Regions from separate parts of the Pseudomonas sp. KH_021 genome, predicted to be linked through region 2. Evidence: riboswitches for the same ligand, from Rfam matches in the RefSeq annotation. Region 2 holds a riboswitch; the other holds the start of a gene.

Region 1 (3,988 bases), 1.6 Mb from region 2:
GCATGCCGACATTCTCTCTGACCTTGCCGCGGCACTGTCCGGCAGCCTGGGCATCGCGCCGACCGCCAACCTCAACCCGTCGCGCAACTTCCCGTCGATGTTCGAGCCGATCCACGGCTCGGCGTTCGACATTACCGGCAAAGGCGTGGCCAACCCTGTCGCAACCTTCTGGACGGCGGCCATGATGCTGGAACACTTGGGTGAAGCCGCCGCCGCCAAGCAATTGATGTCGGCCATTGAAGCGGTGACTGAAAGCGGCCTGCACACCCCTGACCTGGGCGGCACCGCCACCACGCGGCAGATTACCGATGCGGTGATTGCCTTGATCAATCGCTGATCGGACCCGGCGTCACAGCAGCATCGCGGCACAGCGCCAGGGGGCAGGCTCCCTGGCATTTCCTGACAACAATAAAAAATCAGGGCCCCGTCATGAAACGCATTCTAGGAAAACTCTACGTCCAGGTACTGATCGCCGTTGTCCTCGGTGCCGTTATCGGTGTGTTGATGCCTGACACCGGCACAGCGCTCAAGCCCCTGGGCGATGCCTTTATCAAACTGATCAAAATGCTGCTGGCCCCGGTGATCTTCCTCACCGTGGTCACTGGCATTGCACGCATGGAAAACATGAAGGAGTTGGGGCGTGTCGGCTTTCGAGCGCTGTTGTACTTCGAGGTGGTCTCGACCCTGGCGCTGGTGGTCGGCCTGGTCGTGGTCGATGTGTTCAAACCGGGTGCGGGCATGAACATCGACGCTGCCTCGCTGGACACCTCAAGCATTGCCACTTACACCACCGCGGCCAAGCACACGACGTTCATGGATTTTGTGATGAACATCATCCCCGACACCATCGTCGACGCCTTTGCCAAGGGCAATGTGCTGCAGATACTGCTGTTCTCGATTTTGCTGGGTGTCGCCCTGGCGCATGCAGGTCCTCGGGCGAAACTGTTTGTCGATACCCTCGACAGCCTGATGCAGGGCATGTTTCGCATCGTCAACATGGTGATGCGCCTGGCACCCATCGGGGCGTTCGGGGCGATTGCCTTTACCATCGGCAAATACGGCTTTGGTTCGCTGTTCTCGCTGGGCAAGCTGATGGCCTGTGTGTACCTGACCTGCGCGCTGTTCGTGATCTTCGTGCTGGGGCCAATCTGTCGTTATAGCGGCTTCAGCCTGTGGAAGTTCCTGCGCTTTATAAAGGAGGAGTTGTTTACGGTGCTGGGCACCAGCTCGTCCGAGTCGGTGCTGCCACAGATGATCTCGAAGATGGAGAAAGCGGGCGTGTCCAAGCCGGTGGCCGGGATGATTATCCCATCAGGGCTGACCTTCAACCCGGACGGGCAGGCGATCTACTACACCATTGCGGCCATCTTTATCGCCCAGGCGACCAACACACCACTGACCCTGACCGATCAGTTGATTGTGCTGGCCGTGCTGATGTTCACCTCCAAGGGCTCGGCGGGGGTCACGGGTTCGGGCTTTATCATTCTGGCCGCAACCTTGGCGTCGCTTGGGACCATTCCGGTGGCGGGCATGGTGCTGCTGCTGGGGGTTGACCGATTTATGTCCGAGGCGCGGGCGATTACCAATACCATCGGCAATGGTGTGGGCACCATGGCCATTGCCAAGTGGGTGGGGGCGCTGGACACCGAGAAGATGAACAGGGCGCTCAACGGTGAAGCAGAACCGCCTAAACCGGACGTGCTGACGCCTGCCATTGCCAAGCCGCTGGCAGCCCAGCCACAACGGGCCTGAAGCGCTAGGCCCGCGTGACAATCGGGCCTGCATCCTGTATAGAATCATGCCACCAAGGGGAGCCCGGTATCGGGCTGAGAAACCGCTACTGCAGCGCGGTGACCCTTCGAACCTGATCCGGATCATGCCGGCGAAGGGATGGGGCTTTTCGATCCTGCCTTTTTGCCGGCCTCACTGCGAGGCCGCCCCTGCTTGATAGCCGCGGTCTCGCTGTTGCCAAAGAGAGCACAGCACCATGACCGAGCGCTTTACCGAAACCCTTCGCCGCAAGAGCGAGCCCTTCTGGTCCGAGGCGGTCGAGCACCGCTTTGTCAGCGAACTGTTTGCCGGCACCGTCGATAACCGGGTCATGGCCAACTACCTGATCCAGGACCACCGCTTCATCGACAGTTTCCTGACGCTGCTCGGCGCGGCCATCGCCAGTGCCGACACCTTCGAGGCACGTCTGCGCCTGGGCCGTTTTGCCGGCATGGTCTCGGGGGAAGAGAACACCTACTTTTTGCGCTCCTTCGAGGCGCTGGGGGTGACTGAGCAACAACGCCGTGATGCACCCGATGCGCCCTCGACTGCTGGCTTCAAGGCGATCATGCGTGAGGCGGCCGAAACCCGTTCCTACGTTGCAGCACTGTCGGTACTCAACGTGGCGGAATGGCTGTACCTGGACTGGGCCACGCGAGCGCCGAAAGTGCTGCCGCCCAACTTCGTGCATGCCGAATGGGTGACCCTGCATGACAATCCGTTCTTTTGCGAATTCATTGAATTCCTGCGTTCGGAGCTGGATCGGGTAGGGCCTTCGGAAGAAGCCTTGAGCACCGACTTTTTCCTGCGCGCGGTGAAGCTTGAGCGCGAATTCTTTGATGCTGCCTACGTGATCGAGGATTGATCGATGGATATTTTCCTGCGGCTAAAAAACGCAGCGGCTAGCGAGTGGACCAGTTACGTCGATCACGACTTCGTGCGCCAGATGGGTGCGGGAACCTTGCCTGAGGCAGCGTTTCGTCAGTATCTGGTGCAGGACTACCTGTTTCTAATCCAGTTTGCCCGGGCCTGGGCGCTGGCCGCCTACAAGAGCCGCACCCCGGCGGACATCCGCGCCGCCCAGGCCGGCCTGGCCGCGATCCTCGACGAGACCGAACTGCATGTGCGCTTGTGCGCACACTGGGGACTGTCGCGTGAGGATATTGAGTCGGCGCCGGAGCATCAGGCCACGGTGGCCTACACCCGTTATGTACTCGACTGCGGCGCGGCAGGTGACCTGCTGGAACTGCATGCTGCGCTGGCACCCTGTGTGATCGGGTACGCCGAGATTGGCCGTGCCTTGGCGCCTGATGGCGTCGAAGCCTTGGGTGATCATCCGTACCGCGAATGGATCGGTGAGTACGCCGGGGAGGGCTACCAGAAAGTGGCTGCCGATGCCCGCCGCCACCTCGACGAACTGGCCGCCCGGACCATGACCGAACAGCGCTTTACCGAGCTGACCGGCATATTCGCCACAGCTTCACGGCTGGAAGCCGACTTCTGGCAAATGGGCCTGGATCAAGCATAACCCCCGACACACCACGATGGGCCATACCTGACACCCCGCGTTGGCCCAATCGCCTGTAGGAGCCGAGCTTGCTCGCGATGGGCCATACCTGACACACCGCGTTGGCCCAATCGCCGGCAAGCCGTGCTCCTACCCGCGCGGCCAACCCAGACACACCGTGCAGATTCAGTGGCGCAACCGATACCCGGTCTTGAAGATCCAGCTCACCACCAGGATGCACGCCAGCAAAAAGCCCAGGGTCATGCCGATGCTGACCCAGACGTTGACGTCTGCCACGCCATAAAAGCTCCAGCGAAAACCACTGATCAGGTACACCACCGGGTTGAACAGGGTGATCTTCTGCCACAGTGGCGGCAGCATGCCGATGGAGTAGAAACTGCCGCCCAGGAAGGTCAGCGGGGTGACGATCAAGGCGGGCACCACTTGCAGTTTTTCCCAGCCATTGGCCCAGATGCCGATAATGAAGCCGAACAGGCTGAACGTGACGGCCGTCAGCACCAGGAACAGCGCCATCACCCAAGGGTGGGCGATCTGGAAGTCCACGAACAGCCGCGCCGTGACCAGGATCACCAGGCCCAGGATGATCGACTTGGTGGCGGCTGCACCGACATAACCGATCAGGATTTCCAGGAACGAGATCGGTGCCGATAACAACTCATAAATGGTCCCTGAATACTTGGGCATGTAGAT
Region 2 (3,988 bases):
AGCCAGGGGCGATGTCGGTGGTCAGCGGGCCAAGGGTATAGAACGGCGCCTCGTCGCAGCACTCCAGCTGCTTGTCCATGTTCTCCTTGATCAGTTGCATAGGCACATGGCCCGGGCCTTCGATCATGCACTGCACGTCGTGCTTCCAGGCGATCTTGGTCAGCTCGCCCAGGGTTTCCAGCTCACCGAACTGCGCTTCGTCGTTGGCATCGGCAATCGAGCCCGGACGCAGGCCGTCGCCCAGCGAGAAGCTGACGTCATAGGCCTTCATGATTTCGCAGATTTCGTCGAAATGGGTGTAGAGGAAGTTTTCCTTGTGGTGGGCCAGGCACCACTTGGCCATGATCGAGCCGCCACGGCTGACGATGCCGGTCACTCGCTTGGCCGTCATCGGCACATAGCGCAGCAACACCCCGGCGTGGATGGTGAAGTAGTCCACGCCCTGCTCGGCTTGCTCGATCAGGGTGTCGCGGAACAGTTCCCAGGTCAGGTCTTCGGCCACGCCGTTGACCTTTTCCAGAGCCTGGTAGATCGGCACAGTGCCAATCGGCACCGGCGAGTTGCGGATGATCCACTCGCGGGTTTCGTGAATGTGCTTGCCCGTGGACAGGTCCATGACCGTGTCCGAGCCCCAGCGGATACCCCAGGTCAGCTTGGCCACTTCCTCTTCGATGGAGGAACCCAGGGCACTGTTGCCGATGTTGCCGTTGATCTTCACCAGGAAGTTACGGCCGATGATCATCGGCTCAAGCTCGGTGTGGTTGATGTTGGCCGGGATGATCGCGCGGCCGCGAGCGATTTCCTCGCGCACGAACTCAGAGGTGATCTCTTTCGGGATGCTCGCGCCGAAGCTGTGCCCGGCATGCTGCTGCTTGAGCAGGCCAGCAGCACGGGCCTCTTCCAGCTTCATGTTTTCGCGCAGGGCGACGTATTCCATCTCGGCGGTGATGATGCCCTGGCGGGCATAGTGCATCTGGCTGACGTTGGCACCGGCCTTGGCCCGGCGTGGGTTGCGCACGTGGGCAAAACGCAGCTTGGTCAGTTCTTCGTCGTCCAGGCGTTGCTGGCCGAAGTGGGAGCTCAGCCCGGGCAGGCGCTCGGTGTCGCCACGATCATCGATCCAGGCCGAGCGTACATCGCCCAGGCCCTTGCGCACGTCGATCTGCACAGCGGGGTCGGTGTAGGGGCCGGAGGTATCGTAGACCAGCACCGGGGCGTTGATCTCGCCGCCAAAGTCGGTCGGCGTGACGTCCAGGCTGATCTCCCGCATAGGGACACGGATGTCCGGGCGCGAGCCTTGAACGTAGATTTTTTGTGAACGGGTGAACGGCTGAACAGACTGCTGGTCGACTTGGGCCGACTCACTCAGGTGCACATTATTTTTTTGTTGTTTACTCATCACAGGCTCTCCAATCAGCATCCAGGCGGGCGGATTGTCGGAGTGAACCTGAAAAGCACGGACGCACCAGTGCTGGTGCTGTGCTGGTCTCGTCGAGGGCAGTTTCATGGCATGAACTGCATTCCCGGACCAAGCACAAGAGGACTCGCCGGGAGGACGAGAAATCTTGTTCCCTACGCAGGCGCTAACCTGATCAGGTTCAACGGGATCCGGATTAACCGATCTCAGCCTCATAACGAGGCACCCCGACAAGAACGTGGCCAGTCTAGACACAACTGACAACGAAAGCCAACCCCCAGTTGCAGCGCTCGATAAATGGCGCAAATGCCTGATTGTTGCCAAGCCTGCGCGCAACTACACTCGCAGCGGGCTTATAACCCTGGAAATGGCTGACCCGCTCATGCCCTTGTGATTACCACCTAAGGATCGCCTCATGCTGCGCAAACTCTCACTGGCCATCGCCGTGTCTTGTGCTTCCAACGGATTGGCCTGGGCAGCTGAAGCGCCCCTTACCAGCAAGACCGACCTGGTCAGCGTCTACCAGGAAGCGGTCAGCAACAACGCCGATCTTGCGGCCTCGCGCGCCGATTATGCGGCCCGCCGTGAAGTGGTGCCCCAGGCCCGTGCCGGCCTGCTGCCAAACCTGTCGGCCGGCGCCGACATGTTGAACACCCGCACCAAGCTCGATGAACCTTCGCTGACCTCCACACGCAGCGGCAACTCCTGGCAGGCTACCCTGGCGCAGCCCATTTTCCGCGCTGATCGCTGGTTCCAACTGCAGGCCGCCGAAGCCGTCAACGAACAGGCTTCACTGGAGCTGTCGGCCACCGAGCAAAACCTTATTTTGCAAAGTGCCGAGAACTATTTCGCCGTGTTGCGTGCCCAGGACAACCTGGCGTCCACCAAGGCCGAAGAAGCCGCGTTCAAGCGCCAACTGGACCAATCCAACGAGCGGTTCGACGTCGGCCTCTCCGACAAGACCGACGTGCTGCAGTCCCAGGCCAGCTATGACACCGCCCGGGCCAATCGGATCCTGGCACAGCGCCAGGTCGATGATGCTTTCGAAGCGTTGATCACCTTGACCAACCGCGAGTACAACGCGCTTCAGGGTGTACAGCACAGCCTGCCGGTACTGGCGCCGATGCCCAACGACGCCAAGGCCTGGGTCGACACCGCTGCGCGGCAAAACCTTAACCTGCAGGCCAGTAACTACGCGGTGAGCGCGGCCGAGGAAACCTTGCGCCAGCGCAAGGCCGGGCATGCGCCCACCGTGGATGCGGTGGCGCGTTACCAGAAAGGCGACAACGATAGCCTGGGCTTCACCAACCCGGCACCCCAGGCCGGCGTGCGCTATGGCGGTGATGTCGAACAACGATCGATCGGCTTGCAGTTGAACATTCCGATCTACAGCGGCGGCCTGACCAGCTCGCAGGTTCGCGAGGCTTATCAGCGCCTGAATCAGTCCGAGCAGCAGCGCGAAAGCCTGCGGCGCCAGGTGGTGGAAAACACTCGTAACCTGCACCGGGCGGTGAATACCGATGTCGAGCAGGTACAGGCGCGCAAACAGTCGATCGTCTCCAACCAGAGTGCGTTGGAAGCGACCGAAATCGGTTATCAGGTGGGAACGCGCAACATCGTCGACGTGCTTGATGCCCAGCGCCAGCTGTACACCTCGGTGCGTGACTACAACAACACCCGCTATGACTACATCCTCGACAACCTGCGCCTCAAGCAGGCAGCAGGCACGCTGAGCCCGCAGGATCTGGAAGACCTCAAGCGCTATCTGAAGCCTGACTACAACCCGGACAAAGACTTCCTGCCGCCGGACCTGGCAAAAGCCGCACAGGAACAACTCAAGGCCCGGTAGGAGCAGAGCTTGCTCGCGATGAACGCGCCGCGGTGCATCAGGCAAACCGCAGCGTCTGCATCGCGACGGTTCGGCGCCCCGACAAGCTCTGCTCCTACCCCATACCACGCAGACCGTGGCGGTGGCCTTGTAGGAGCTGGGCTTGCCCGCGATGAGCATAGGTATCTACACATCTTTTGGTGTACTGCATTTCGTAGCAGTGGACGAGTAGAACGAGGCCACGTCCGGCTGCGCAGCAGTCGTAAAACCTGGCACTTCAGTATTCAGATACACCGCGAGTACAGGCTTTGCGAGGACTACGTCCCCGGACCTAGCCTCGCTGAACTCGTCTACTGCTACGAATGTAGCCGCTGACGAGGTACGAGGCTGCGATCGGCAGCGAAGCGGCCGTAAAACCTGAGACCGTAATCCATCAGGCACACCGAAGGGCCTGAATTTACGACGGCTTCGCCGCCGATCGCAGCCTCGTACCTCGGCAGCGGCTACAAGAGCCGCGCTGCCCCAGAATTGTGTAGATACCTATGCCGCGATGAGCGCGCCACGGTGTATCAGGCAGAACGTACCGTGGAGCCAGTTTCGCAGTCAGACCAAGCGTGCCAAGCCGTCCAGCAAGCGCTGCAAGGCGCCTTGGTTGGCGCGCATCACGGTCAATCCCGCCTGTCCTATCTTCTGTGCTTCTTGGGGCAGCTCGATCAGCCGGCGCACCGCTTCGGCCAACCCCC

Evidence for each region. Region 2 has a riboswitch for thiamine pyrophosphate ahead of thiC (phosphomethylpyrimidine synthase ThiC). Riboswitches for the same ligand answer to the same signal wherever they lie in the genome.
Region 1: it holds a riboswitch for thiamine pyrophosphate, as region 2 does, so the genes downstream of both, AC3IX4_RS19090 (TenA family protein) here and thiC (phosphomethylpyrimidine synthase ThiC) in region 2, are expected to answer to the same signal.

The regions. Positions count from the first base shown of each region.
Region 1 is NZ_CM174477.1:4,149,049-4,153,036, reverse strand. Features, by position in the region: gene AC3IX4_RS19100 (tartrate dehydrogenase) at 1-337, shown strand, start outside; gene AC3IX4_RS19095 (dicarboxylate/amino acid:cation symporter) at 430-1,752, shown strand; TPP riboswitch at 1,798-1,908, shown strand; gene AC3IX4_RS19090 (TenA family protein) at 1,988-2,635, shown strand; gene tenA (thiaminase II) at 2,639-3,298, shown strand; gene AC3IX4_RS19080 (ABC transporter permease) at 3,464-3,988, opposite strand, start outside.
Region 2 is NZ_CM174477.1:5,765,451-5,769,438, forward strand. Features, by position in the region: gene thiC (phosphomethylpyrimidine synthase ThiC) at 1-1,399, opposite strand, end outside; TPP riboswitch at 1,553-1,657, opposite strand; gene AC3IX4_RS26585 (TolC family outer membrane protein) at 1,833-3,266, shown strand; gene waaA (lipid IV(A) 3-deoxy-D-manno-octulosonic acid transferase) at 3,849-3,988, opposite strand, start outside.